DNA from 3 places in the Neorhizobium tunisiense genome. Region 1 is predicted to be linked to each of the others. Evidence: predicted binding sites of a transcription regulator. Region 1 holds the regulator's gene; each other region holds the start of a gene.

Region 1 (4,370 bases):
ATGATATGGAAGCGCTCCGGATGCCCCTTCACGAACTGATAGCGGCGCGCCGTCTTGATGGCACATTCCAGGGCCTCGGCGCCGGAATTGGTGAAGAACACCTTGTCCGCGAAAGAGTTGTCGGCGAGACGACGCGCCAGCTTCTCCTGGCCGGGCTGCTCGAAGAGGTTGGACGTGTGCCACACCTTGTCGGCCTGCGCCTTCAGCGCACCAACGAGATGCGGATGTCCGTGGCCGAGCGAATTGACCGCGACGCCGGAACCGAAATCGAGATATCGCTCCCCACTTTCCGTCACAAGCCATACGCCCTCGCCGCGCTCGAAACGCAGCGGAGCCCGGGCAAACGTGTCGAAAAGCGCGGCTTCAGCCATGGCGACATCACTCCTCTAGGCAGTCCAAAAAGGCCCATGGAACGGGCCGAAAAAACCAAAAATGCCGCCCACTGGGCGGCGGGGGCACTATCGGGGTTTAGGCCATCAATGTCAACAAAGCTCGGCGTTTTGGGCGGATCCGGGCCGGAAGGCGAAAGGCGCCGGCCAATGTGACAAAAATGACTCTCCCGGACAGCAAGTTGGGGAAAACCACGAAATCGATTCCCGCAGATTCTCCCGACTCTTGCCACGGAGTCAGCCTCACACTAGGTTAAAGATCAATTACTAGACTGCATGCGGCGGAACTAGTCACCTCAAGCATAGATATAGTGGGTGCTGCGAAATGAATTTCGCAGCAAAGGTGGAAGGATTCTGCATGCCAGCAACGTTCAAAGGCGGAGAACGGGCATGAACTGGACAGACGAGCGTGTCGAGAAGCTCAAAAGATTATGGTCGGAGGGCCTCAGCGCCAGCCAGATCGCAGCGCAACTTGGAGGCGTAAGCCGAAATGCCGTGATCGGCAAGGTGCATCGTCTGAGCCTGCCGGGTCGGGCGAAAGCCGGCGGCACGGTAGCGACGGGCCGTTCATCTGCGGCCAAGCGCACGACGTCGGCGCCGCGAGCCCCGAACTATGCATCGCGCGTCGCGACCCGGACCGTTACCCGCGCCGTTGGTGCGACGATGGTCAAGGAAGAGGTCGAAATCGAGCCCTATCAGGAGATGGAATATCGTCCCGCCTCCAACGTGGTGGTGCCGATCTCCCGTCGCCTTGCATTGACCGAACTCACCGAGCGCACCTGCAAATGGCCGGTCGGCGATCCGCTCAAGGACGACTTCCACTTCTGCGGCTGCGAATCCCCGGATGCTTCGCCCTATTGCAGCTATCACGCAAAGCTCGCCTACCAGCCGGTCAACGAGCGGCGCAAGGTTGCTGCTCGGGTCTGAGCGGCAAGGCGACACGAGGGCTAGATCGGAAGCGGGCTTGAGGTCCGCTTTTTTGTTGCTGCATGGCAGATATGCCAGGCCCAAGCCTTGCTGCCGGGCGGCATTGCGCCTATTTCCAAAACAGCGAGGACGACCTCCCCCATTCGGGCAGAAACTCCGGGACGACCCGGAACAGAACCCAGGAGGTCATCATGCGCTCGACACGCGACCGTATCCGCCATGCCATCAGCTTCGAACTGATCGGGCTCGCTCTCATCACGCCGCTCGGCGCTATCGCCTTCGGCATGCCGGCTGCCGATATCGGCGTGGTCGGCATCGGCAGCGCGACGATCGCCACCGGCTGGAACTATCTTTACAATCTCGGCTTCGACCATCTGATGCAGCGCTTCACCGGCACCACACAGAAAAGCACCGCGATACGCGTGGCGCATGCGGTGTTGTTCGAACTTGGTCTGCTGATCGCGCTTTTGCCGCTGATCGCCTGGTATCTCGGCGTCAGCATCCTCCATGCTCTGATGATGGATGTGTCTTTCGCGGTCTTCTACGTGGTCTATGCCTTCGTCTTCAACTGGGCCTATGACCGGATCTTTCCGCTGCCGGAATGGCAGCGGCAGACCGAGGCGGCTTGAGTCGGCTCGTTAAGATTCCATCGAGTAACCCGCGCCGCGGACGGTGCGGATGACATCCTGCATGTTGGAGAAGTTGAGCGCTTTTCTCAGGCGCCCGACATGCACGTCTACGGTACGCTCATCGACATAGATGTCGTGGCCCCAGACGCCATCCAGAAGCTGCGACCGTGAGAACACACGGCCGGGCGAGGCCATCAGGAATTCCAGAAGGCGGAATTCGGTCGGGCCGAGGCGCACTTCACGGCTCTTGCGGTGAACGCGATGGGTTTCCCGATCGAGTTCGATATCGCCGCAACGGAGCACGCTGGAGAGCACTTCGGGACGGGCGCGGCGCAGCATCGCCTTGACGCGGGCCATCAGCTCCGGGGTCGAGAAGGGTTTTACCACATAGTCGTCAGCGCCGGTGGCGAGGCCGCGAACACGTTCGCTCTCCTCGCCGCGGGCCGTCAGCATGATGATCGGCAGGCGTTCCGTTTCCGAACGCGTGCGCAGACGGCGGCAGAGTTCGATGCCGGAAACGCCGGGTAGCATCCAGTCGAGTATCAGAAGATCCGGCGTACGCTCCTGAAGCCGGATTTCGGCTTCATCCCCCCGCAGGATCGTCTCGACCTCATAACCTTCCGCTTCGAGATTGTAGCGAAGAAGCACGCTGAGTGCTTCTTCATCCTCCACCACAGCGATTTTAGGCAGCATTTCAGCTCTGCTCCGTCAGCATTCCATCATTTATTCGGTGATCGCGCCGAGTGTGTTCGACGAGTCGTCCTTCGGGCGATCGCCCTCCGGCTGGGCGCCGGTCGTCATGTAGTAGATGGTCTCGGCGATGTTGGTGGCGTGGTCGCCGATACGCTCGATGTTCTTGGCGCAGAACAGCAGGTGCGTGCAGGTGGTGATGTTGCGCGGATCCTCCATCATGTAGGTGAGGAGTTCGCGGAACAGCGAGGTGTACATCGCGTCGATTTCCTCGTCGCGGATGCGGATCGCCTCGGCCTTCTCCGCCGAACGTGTCGCGTAGACGTCGAGGACGTCCTTGAGCTGCACGAGGGCGAGATCGGAGAGATGTTCCAGACCGCGGGCGAGCTTGCGCGGAACGCCTGTGCCCTGAACCGCGATAACGCGCTTGGCGGTGTTCTTGCCAAGGTCGCCGACGCGCTCCAGATCGGAGGCGATGCGCAACGAACCGACAATCTCGCGAAGGTCGGCCGCAACCGGCTGGCGGCGGGCGATCGTGATGATCGCCTTGTCGCCGATCTCGCGCTCGGCGTGATCGAGGATCACGTCGTCGGAGATGACCTTCTGCGCGAGTGCGGCGTCGGAATTGACCAGCGCACGCACGGCGTCCGAGCACATCTGCTCGGCGAGGCCACCCATTTCGGAGATGCGGCGGCTCAGGTATTTCAGTTCGTCGTCATATGCCGACAGGATATGGGTCGATGCCATCTTCTAGTCCTCAAAATTGATTTTCAGGCGGCACAATCGGCTGGATCAGCCGAAACGGCCCATGATGTAATCCTGGGTGCGCTGATCGTCGGGATTGGTGAACATCTTGTCGGTGTCGTTCTCCTCGACGAGTTGGCCGAGATGGAACATGGCGGTGCGCTGCGACACGCGGGCAGCCTGCTGCATCGAGTGCGTCACGATGACGATCGTGTAGTTGGCACGCAGTTCATGGATGAGTTCTTCAACCTTGGCGGTCGCGATCGGGTCGAGAGCCGAGCAGGGTTCGTCCATCAGGATGACTTCCGGCGACACGGCGATCGCACGGGCGATGCACAGACGCTGCTGCTGACCGCCGGAGAGGCCGGTGCCGGATTCGTGCAGGCGATCCTTGACTTCGCCCCAGAGGCCAGCGCGCTGCAGGCTCGCCTCGACGATCTGGTCCATATCGGCCTTGCTCTTGGACAGGCCGTGGATGCGCGGACCGTAGGAGACGTTCTCGTAGATGGTCTTCGGGAACGGGTTCGGTTTCTGGAAAACCATGCCGACACGGGCGCGAAGTTCCACGACGTCGATGTTCTGGTCGTAGATATCGTCCGCATCGAGGGTGATCTTGCCGGTGACGCGGCAATTCTCGATCGTGTCGTTCATGCGGTTGAGGCAGCGCAGGAAGGTGGACTTGCCGCAGCCGGAAGGACCGATGAGAGCCGTCACAGTGTTTTCGCGGACGTTGAGGTTCACGTCGAAAAGCGCACGCTTTTCGCCGTAATACACCGAAACGTCCTTACCGATCATCTTGTGGGGAGCATCGCTCATCTTTTGGTCCAGCGCCTTTTCTACTGCCGATTCTGACATCATATTCATTGTCATACTCCTTCTACCAGCGCCGCTCGAAGCGACGCCGCAAGAGAATTGCGCCAACATTCATTAGGATGAGGAACAGGAGCAGGATGATGATTGCTCCCGAGGTACGCTCGACGAACGCGCGCTC
Region 2 (4,370 bases), on a different contig from region 1:
CGCCAGCCGTGCCGGCAGAAGCACGTTCTCCACCGCCGAAAGGCCGGGAAAAAGATGAAAATCCTGCATGACGAGGCCGACATGTTCTGCCCGCCAGCGGTCACGCGCCGTCTCGGAAAACCGGCTGATATCCTCGCCCCTCCAGACGACATTTCCGGAGGTGGGGCGTTCGAGCCCGGTGATGATGTTGATGAAGGTGCTCTTGCCGGACCCGGAACCGCCGGTGACGGCAACGCGCTCGCCGGCCGCGATCGTCAGGAAATCGACCAGCAGGACGGGGTTATCCAGGCCGGGGAAGAATTTGGCCAGAGTGTCGATACGTAGGGAGAGCATGGTCATGCGGCCTGATATGCCGCGTCTCGGATCCTCAACAGGCTGACAAATCCGGTCTCGGGGTCCTTCCATGAGCCGACCTCGAGGGTGCCGCGCACTTCGATCGTTTCGTTCGCCTGGGTGAATGTCTGCTTGCGGTGGAGATAGACGACGATGATGTTGTCGGGCCAGTCCGCGTCGGAGGAGCAGAAGGGGCAAAGCGCCATCGGGACTTCGGTCAGCACGAAGAAAGCGGCTTCGGCCTTCAGCGGCGGCGCCATGAAACCGCGGATCGCCACCGGCTGGCCCGCCAGCTTCTTCACCTTGTCGGAAAATTCGAGGCCCAGAACGCCATATTTGCCATAGAGTTCGTTGAAACCAAGATCATCGGAAGCGACAGCGGAACGGGCTGCCGCCAACAGCGGAGCGGCGGCAGCCAGGCCGAGCAAGCTGCGCCGGCTGAAACCCCGGGAAAAACGCTTTTCCATGAAACCTCCTGAAACGGTGTTCCCGGCCGAGTCCCGGCCGGGAACATTGTTTTACCACGGGCGCGGCAGGCGGCCAGACCTTAGTTGGTCTGCTTGCTGCCGAGAGCGAAGGTATCGGCGAGCACCTTGTAGATGTCGCTTTGTTCCATGTAACCCTTGAACCCTTCCGAACCGGGGCCGGAGGACTGCAGGACGACGTCGTCGACCGAGTGCACGCCGCTGTCGCCACTTTTCGGAATGTTGCCCTGGACGAAAACTGCGCCGGGGACATTCTTGTACTGTTCGTTGGCGATGTATTCCTTCTTCTCGTTCTGGATGGCCGGAACGAACGGGCCATCCATCTTCGGGCGGAAGGTTTCGTAGTGGTCGGGGCCGTTATTGGCGGCGAGGTACAGGCGGCGCGAGACGTCGATCTTGTCCGGATAGCCGTCGCCGTTTTCGTCCTTGTAGTTCGGGAAGCCGGCTTCCGCATAGATGCCGACCTTTTCGCGCATCTCGGTGCCCGGCTTTTCGTCGTCAACCGTGCCGATGATCGAAACGCCATGGGTGTGGTCGCCGGTGACGACGATCAGCGTGTCCGGATGCGTCTTCTGGAACTCGCGGGCAGCCGCGACCGCCTGGTCGAATTCGATGGTGTCGACGACGGCGCGGTCCCAATCGAGTGGATGGGACATCTTGTCGATAGAGGAAGCTTCGACCATCAGGAAGAAACCGTCCTGATCCCTGGAAAGGCGATCGAGAGCAACCTTGGTCATGGCGACGAGACCCGGCTGGTTCGGATACTTTTCGACGGTGCCCTTCTTCAGGAACTCGCGGTCGAGCGTGACGTCCAGATTGCCGGGATGGAACAGGCCGAGCAGCAGCCCATTGGCATTTGCGCCGGCGGCGAGTTCGTTCTTGTCGGTGGCGAGCGTGTAACCGGCATCCTTGAAGAGCTTGATAAAGTCCTTGTCGTCCTTGCGCTTCGAACCGGCAGTCGCCTGCGGCAGGAAGTAAGCGGAACCGCCGCCGAGCACGACTTCCGGCTTCACGTCGAGAAGCATGCCGACGACATCTGCCTTGTCGTTACGGTTGCGGGTGTGGGCGACGACGGCAGCCGGCGTGGCGTCCTCGATTTCGGACGTGGCGACGATACCGATCGATTTGCCGGTCTGGCGGCGGAGGGCTTCGGCGATCGTTTCGACACGCGGGTCGTCCAACGGGTCCGGGGTACGGTCGGCGTAGACGCCGATCGCGTTCACGGCGGTCTTGTGACCGGTCATATAGGCGGACATCGTGTTGGCCGAGTCGGTGTTGGTCGCGTTGGTGGCCGAGGTTCCGACAAAAGCCATATGATCGAGGTCGTCCATGGCGAGGCGGCCGTTCGCCTTGCCTTCGGTCATGCCCTTGGACATGATGCGGGCAGCGGTGCGGTGTGCGACCGACAGTCCGTCGCCGAGCAGGAAGATGACGTTCCTGGCCTTCGGGGCAGCGCCCGTGCCGTAGACGTTCCAGGTGACGGTCCTGGTCTCGGAGCCGGCCGAGATCTCGACCTTGTAGTCGCCGGCATTGGCGAGCGTCAGGCCGCGCAGAATGACGGCAGAACCGAGGAGCTTGTCCTTGTTCTTTTCTTCCGCGACGAACTGGATTTCCTTGCCGAGAACGGCCTTGTAGTCCTGACCGTTGACGGTGATCTTGACGTCTTGCGGCTTGACGACCGAGTTGAACTCGACCTTGAAGTCGAATGGTGAACCGGCGAGGATCGTGGCACGATCCAGCGGATATACGGTGGCGGCCTGGGCGGCGCCGGCGAGCACGGTCGAAACGACCAGGGCGGCAAAAATCTTGCGCATAGTAACCTCACGAAAAGTTCAAAGGGAAGGCGAGGTTTCGTATATCGGCGCCGCGTGACACACACGTGACGCCAGTCACAGATCGCAACCCGCACGAGCTCGGCTGCCGTGAGGCGAATAACAGTGCTTTATAAGGGGGAACCGTGCTCCAGAAACGGAAAAAGCCTGGCGCGGGAGGAGGGTGCGCCAGGCTTTAAACTTGATCGACAACTGGGAGGAGGAGGATGTTGTCGATCCGTATCGAGCAACACTGGGAGGAGGAGTGCGTCGCTCGATGAATAAATATATAGGCTAATCGTTTAATCACGCCAACCCACCCTGCTGCAATGCAGCAATGCATTGGGCGCAGAGCTGAGCAAATGCCCCCGGGCCTATACGATCGCTCAGCGAGGCTTTGTCGGCACCCCTGCACCGCTCTCTCAAGATCACCATATCGCTCGGGAAAAACGTGGTTTATAGCGATTCCGACAAGACAGACGGACGGACGGAGGCGGACATGGCAGAGATCAGGTATCACGAAGGCGATATTCCGGCAGCGGATGCGGCGCGTTATAGGGGGGCGATTGCCATCGACACGGAAACCCTCGGCCTCGTACCCCGCCGCGATCGGCTTTGCGTCGTGCAGCTTTCGCCGGGCGACGGTTCCGCCGACGTGATCCGCATCGCGGCCGGCCAGAACGAGGCTCCAAACCTCGTCTCCATGCTTGCCGATCCGATGCGCCAGAAGATCTTCCACTACGGCCGCTTCGATATCGCCGTGCTCTTCCATACGTTCGGCGTGACCACGACGCCGGTGTTCTGCACCAAGATCGCCTCGCGGCTGACCCGCACCTACACGGACCGGCACGGACTGAAGGACAATCTGAAGGAAATGCTGGACGTCGATGTTTCCAAGGCGCAGCAGCAATCCGACTGGGCAGCCGAGGTTCTTTCGCCGGCGCAGCTCGAATATGCGGCCTCCGACGTGCTGCACCTGCATGCGCTGCGCGACAAGCTGAGCTACCGCCTGGTGCGCGACAGGCGTGTCGAACTTGCCCAGGCCTGTTTCGAATTCCTGCCGACGCGGGCGAAGCTGGACCTGCTGGGCTGGGAAGAGGCCGATATATTCGCCCATAGCTGACGGACTGATGGCGGATGGATCAAGGCTATCGCGAACGTCCGGCGGCCCACGAGACAGGGCCTTATCTCGAGCCGCTGCGAATTCTTATTCGTAGCGCACTGGCGCCGCTTCCATGGTGGATTTCAGAATTCCTCCTGTTCGGGCTGAAACAGGCCTGGGCTTGCCTGTTTGCAGCGATCATGCTGGCGCTGCTGCTCGTCACCAAAGTCATCTGGCAACCGGGCTGGCCGATCCATCGCTACGATTTCCTATTCCTTGCGGCCCTGACAATCCAGATCTTGTTCCTGCGCTTCAAGATGGAAAGCTGGGACGAAGCCCGGGTCATCCTCGTCTACCACGTCACGGGAACAGTGATGGAGATATTCAAGGTCCATATGGGGTCATGGGCCTATCCTGAACCATCACTTCTTCAGATCGGTGGCGTGCCGTTGTTTTCCGGCTTTATGTATGCCGCGGTCGGCTCCTTCATGGCGCGCACGATCCGCATCTTCGACATGCGCTTCAGCCATTATCCGCCAATGTGGCAGACTGGCCTTCTGGCAATCGCCATTTACGCCAATTTCTTCAGCCATCATTTTCTGCCGGACATCCGGTATCTTCTGTTTGCGGCGACCGTGA
Region 3 (4,370 bases), on a different contig from region 1:
AAAGGAAACCGGAAATAGACGATCGCAAAGGCTGACAGGATCGAGATCGCGATTTTCCCGACCGTGATCGCCAACGCCATGATCAGGGAGTTCAGCGCCATGTGCGAATAGTTGGGCAGGCCGTGAGCGGCAGAGGCGCTCGTCAGAATGGTCGAATAGTTCTCGATGAGATGCGAGCCCGGCAGAAGCGGAACAGGCCCGCTCATCAGCGTCGAGATGTCATGGGTCGATGCCACGATCGCGACATAGACCGGTAGCGCGACCACCAGAAATCCCAGAATCAGGAAAGCGTGGGTGACGAAGGTGAGGAAGGGGCGATTTTCAACCATGATCGTTCCTCAATACTGGACGCGGCGTTCGACGAAGCGGAACTGAACGAAGGTCAGCAGCATCACGATCAACATCAGCAATACCGACTGCGCCGAGGACGACCCGATGTTCAGACCAACGTAACCGTCCTGATAGACCTTGTAGACGAGCGTGGTCGTCGTCTGGGCAGGCCCGCCGCCCGTCGTGGCATCGACGATCGGGAAGGTGTCGAACATCGTGTAGTTCACGTTGATGATGAACAGGAAAAACGTCGTCGGCGACAGAAGCGGCAGAGAGATGGTGAAGAAGCGCCTCACCGGCCCCGAACCGTCAATGGCGGCAGCCTCGATCAGCGACTGGGGCACTGATTGCAGCCCGGCCAGGAAGAAAAGGAAGTTGTAGGAGATCTGCTTCCAGGCTGCCGCGATGATGATCAGGATCATGGCATGCGTGCCGTTGAGATCATGGTCCCAGCGAATTCCTATGCGCTCCAGGAAGAAGGGCAGCAGGCCGGTGGATGTATTGAAGAGAAACCACCACAGGACGCCCGCCACGACAGGTGCGACGGCATAGGGCCAGACAAGCAGGGTGGTATAGATTTTCGCGGACCGTGCCAGGCGGTCGACCGCCGCCGCGAATGCCAGGCCGAGCACCATCGAAAGGGCGGTTACGGACACCGCGAATACGGCGGTGCGCCAGAGCGCATCCAGATAGTTCGGGTCCGCAAACAACTGCCGATAGTGGGTCAGCCCTACGAAAACGGTCGAGAAGCCAAACGGATCTTCCCGCTCGAAGGAGGATTTCACTGCCTGCGCGGCAGGCCAGATGAAGAAAACGAGCGTGATAGCGAGCTGGGGCGCGAGCAGCAGATAGGGCAGCAGGCGGTTGTTGAAGGTTGTTCTTTTGGTATCCACCGGTCCCTCACCACAACGTAACAAGCAAGCAAGGGAGGGCCGGCGACAGCCGGTCCTCCCCTGAGCGATCGAAGCAATCAGTTCGAGTTGGCAGCCTCGAATTCACGCAGAAGCGCGTTGCCGCGCTGCACCGCGCTGTCGAGCGCCTGCTTGGCGTCCTTCTTGTTGGCGAGGAGTGCCTGGAACTCTTCGTCGACAATGGTACGGACCTGGGTGAAGTTGCCGAACCGCACGCCCTTCGAATTTTCCGAGGGAGTACCGCGGGTGATCTGCTTGATGGCGATGTCGGAACCCGGGTTCTTTGCGTAATAACCCTGCTTCTGGCCGAGATCGTACGCGGCATTGGTGATCGGCAGGTAACCGGTGAACTGGTGCCAATCGGCCTGGACTTCCGGCTTGGAGAGATAGCTGAAGAACTTGGCTACACCCTTGTAGGTCGCCTTTTCCTTGCCGTTCAGCACCCAGAGGGTGGCGCCGCCGATGATGGAGTTCTTCGGCTCCTTGATCTCGTCGTCATAATAAGGCAGCGGAGCGAAGCCCGGCGTGAAGGTCTTGGCGTTGTTGATGACGCCTGCGCGGCCTGCGGAGGAGTTCATCGTGATAGCGCATTCCTGGGAATAGAACATGGTCGCCGCCTGGTCGCCGCCGACCGGACCGCCATACTTGAACAGGCCTTCGTCCTGCCACTTCTTCAGGTTTGCCCAGTGCTTGGCCTGCAGAGGACCGTTGAAGGTGAACTCAGACTTCACACCGCCGAAACCGTTCTGCAGGGTGCCGAAAGGCTTGTCGTGCAGCGCCGAAAGGTTTTCGGTCTGGACCCAGGTAATCCAGGCCGAGGTGAGGCCGCACTTGGCAGCGCCGGAGGAAACGATCTTCCTCGAGAATTCCTCGACTTCCTTCCAGGTCTTCGGGGCAACCTCGGGATCAAGGCCGGCCTTTTTGAAGACGTCCTTGTTATAATACATGATCGGCGTGGAGGAATTGAAGGGCAGCGACAGGATGTTGCCCTTCGTATCGGAATAATAGCCGGTGACCGGAGACAGGAATGTCTTGGTGTCGAAGGGCTCGCCTTCATCGGCCATCAGCTTGTAGACCGGATAGACGGCGCCCTTGGCGGCCATCATCGTGCCGGTGCCAACTTCGAAGACCTGGACGATGGCCGGCTGCTGGCCGGCACGGAACGCGGCGATCGCGGCGGTCAACGTTTCCGGATAACTTCCCTTGTAGACTGGGACGACCTTGTAGTCGCTCTGGCTCTCGTTGAACTTCTGAGCGATCTCTTCGAGCTTCTTGCCGAGCTCGCCGCCCATGGCATGCCACCAGGTGACCTCGGTCGCGGCAAGCGACGAAGTCGCGGACAGTGCGACCGCGAGCGCGGCCATCGAAAGCTTTTTGAACATTTTTAAGGTCCTCTCCACCTTTGTTGGGGTGAGGATCGCAATAGGGCTACGCTGTGACAGGCCCTTAACAGTTTCATGTCAGAAATATTACATTGCACACCTATGCAATAATTTCACATCATCGTCAGAAAGCGTTCGCAAAATGCCGCGGCAGGCGGCCAGGAAGCACCGCGATCACGTCGTAACGCTGGGACAATCTTGCAGCATCCTTCCGCTTTGAAAGCCAGATATCGCTTGCGGCTCGAATCCGGTTCTGGGTGGTGTAACCGACGGCATCGATCGCCTCCCGTTCGCCGATCCGCGCCTTCACCTCGACAAAGGCCACGACATCACCCTTGCGGACGATGAGATCGATCTCGCCGAGCCTGGTGCGGTAGCGGATCGCCAAAATCCTGTAGCCTTTGGCCAATAGATAAAGTGCGGCGAGATATTCCGAGACATGGCCCCATCGCTGAGCCTTCTGCCGCTCCGCTTTGCGGCGCTTCAGGCTTGGGTCACTCTCCGCCACCTGCGTCGCCTTTCAGGTCCAGAAGCCGCTGATAGAGATCCTTGCGCGGAAGTCCCGTCACGCGGGCAGCTTCGGCGGCGGCCTTGGCGGCCGGCATGACAGACGCCAACTGGCGCAACAGCGCGTCCACCTCGATCTCGCCGGGAGGCTCCTCGGCCTCCGGCGGCGCCAGAAGCAGCACGATCTCGCCCTTCACGACGCGGTCGTCATTATAATAGGCGGCGAGTTCTTCCAGCGTGCCACGGCGGAACTCTTCGAAAGTCTTGGTCAGTTCGCGGCAGACCGTCGCACGCCGGTTCGCCCCCAGCACTTCGGCGGCGGCGCCAAGCGTTGCGCCGATGCGATGCGGCGATTCAAAGAAGATCAACGTCGCCGGCACCTTTGAAAGCTCGGCCAGCCGGTCGCGCCGGCCCTTGTCCCTGACCGGCAGGAAACCGGCGAACAGGAACGCATCGGACGGCATGCCGGAACCGACAAGGGCTGCGAGCGGCGCCGAGGCGCCGGGGATCGGCACGACCTTGTAGCCGGCTTCGATTGCCATCTGGCCAAGCCGGTAGCCGGGATCGGAAACGAGAGGCGTGCCGGCATCGGAGACCAGCGCCACCGATTTCCCCTCCTGCAGCGCGGCGATCAGCTTCGGCCCGACTTCATCCGAATTGTGCTCGTGATAGGCGTAGGGCCGGTTGACGATACCGTAGCGGTCCAGCAGCACGCGGGTGACGCGGGTATCCTCGCAGGCCAGCACATCGGCGCCGGAGAGCGTTTCGAGCGCCCGCAGCGTGATGTCGCCGAGATTGCCGATCGGGGTTGCGACCAGATAAAGCGCCGGCTCCAGCGGCCGCGCGGGCACGAAAGTATTGGCGACGCGATAGCCGCGCTGGCTGCTCTTCAGGTCATCGGTCAAGGGGTGTCACGCGCAAAAGGATGGTCATGAGCCTTTATGGGCAAGCCGGCAGGCTTCGGCAAGTAAAGCGCAAGCTGTTGAGAACGCATATTTTCTGTGTGCAGTGCGTGAGACAGATGTGAAATGACTTGCTAACGCCTTGTTCACCTCTTGCTTTTGGAACGCGTTGTCTGCCATTTTGCCGGTCCACATCATCCGGCTCGCCCAAAGCCGGCAGAATATCAGGGGTCCGGCCCTGCCGGATCGCCACGGTCGAAAGCGATTGCGTCCATGCGTATTACTCTTGAGCGGTCCAACCTTCTGAAGTCGCTGAACCACGTACATCGCGTGGTGGA

The links. The regulator PhoB, encoded in region 1, activates phosphate uptake and scavenging genes when phosphate is short. The targets are predictions, from matches to a motif close to TGTCATNNANCTGTCAT.
Region 2: ABCW43_RS23360 (alkaline phosphatase) is a predicted target of PhoB. The motif match lies at 2,687-2,703, and genes of this name have one in related genera.
Region 3: ugpB (sn-glycerol-3-phosphate ABC transporter substrate-binding protein UgpB) is a predicted target of PhoB. The motif match lies at 2,699-2,715, and genes of this name have one in related genera.

The regions. Positions count from the first base shown of each region.
Region 1 covers NZ_JBDIUU010000001.1:1,668,023-1,672,392, forward strand. The annotation lists gene ABCW43_RS08725 (aspartate aminotransferase family protein) at 1-371, opposite strand, end outside; gene ABCW43_RS08730 (GcrA family cell cycle regulator) at 780-1,316, shown strand; gene ABCW43_RS08735 (PACE efflux transporter) at 1,508-1,945, shown strand; gene phoB (phosphate regulon transcriptional regulator PhoB) at 1,955-2,638, opposite strand; gene phoU (phosphate signaling complex protein PhoU) at 2,669-3,382, opposite strand; gene pstB (phosphate ABC transporter ATP-binding protein PstB) at 3,428-4,243, opposite strand; gene pstA (phosphate ABC transporter permease PstA) at 4,257-4,370, opposite strand, start outside.
Region 2 covers NZ_JBDIUU010000009.1:72,557-76,926, reverse strand. The annotation lists gene ABCW43_RS23370 (ABC transporter ATP-binding protein) at 1-333, opposite strand, end outside; gene ABCW43_RS23365 (hypothetical protein) at 336-800, opposite strand; gene ABCW43_RS23360 (alkaline phosphatase) at 881-2,632, opposite strand; gene ABCW43_RS23355 (ribonuclease D) at 3,129-3,752, shown strand; gene ABCW43_RS23350 (DUF817 domain-containing protein) at 3,767-4,370, shown strand, end outside.
Region 3 covers NZ_JBDIUU010000009.1:283,060-287,429, reverse strand. The annotation lists gene ugpE (sn-glycerol-3-phosphate ABC transporter permease UgpE) at 1-329, opposite strand, end outside; gene ugpA (sn-glycerol-3-phosphate ABC transporter permease UgpA) at 339-1,223, opposite strand; gene ugpB (sn-glycerol-3-phosphate ABC transporter substrate-binding protein UgpB) at 1,301-2,623, opposite strand; gene ABCW43_RS24500 (YraN family protein) at 2,748-3,131, opposite strand; gene rsmI (16S rRNA (cytidine(1402)-2'-O)-methyltransferase) at 3,118-4,035, opposite strand; gene dnaN (DNA polymerase III subunit beta) at 4,306-4,370, shown strand, end outside.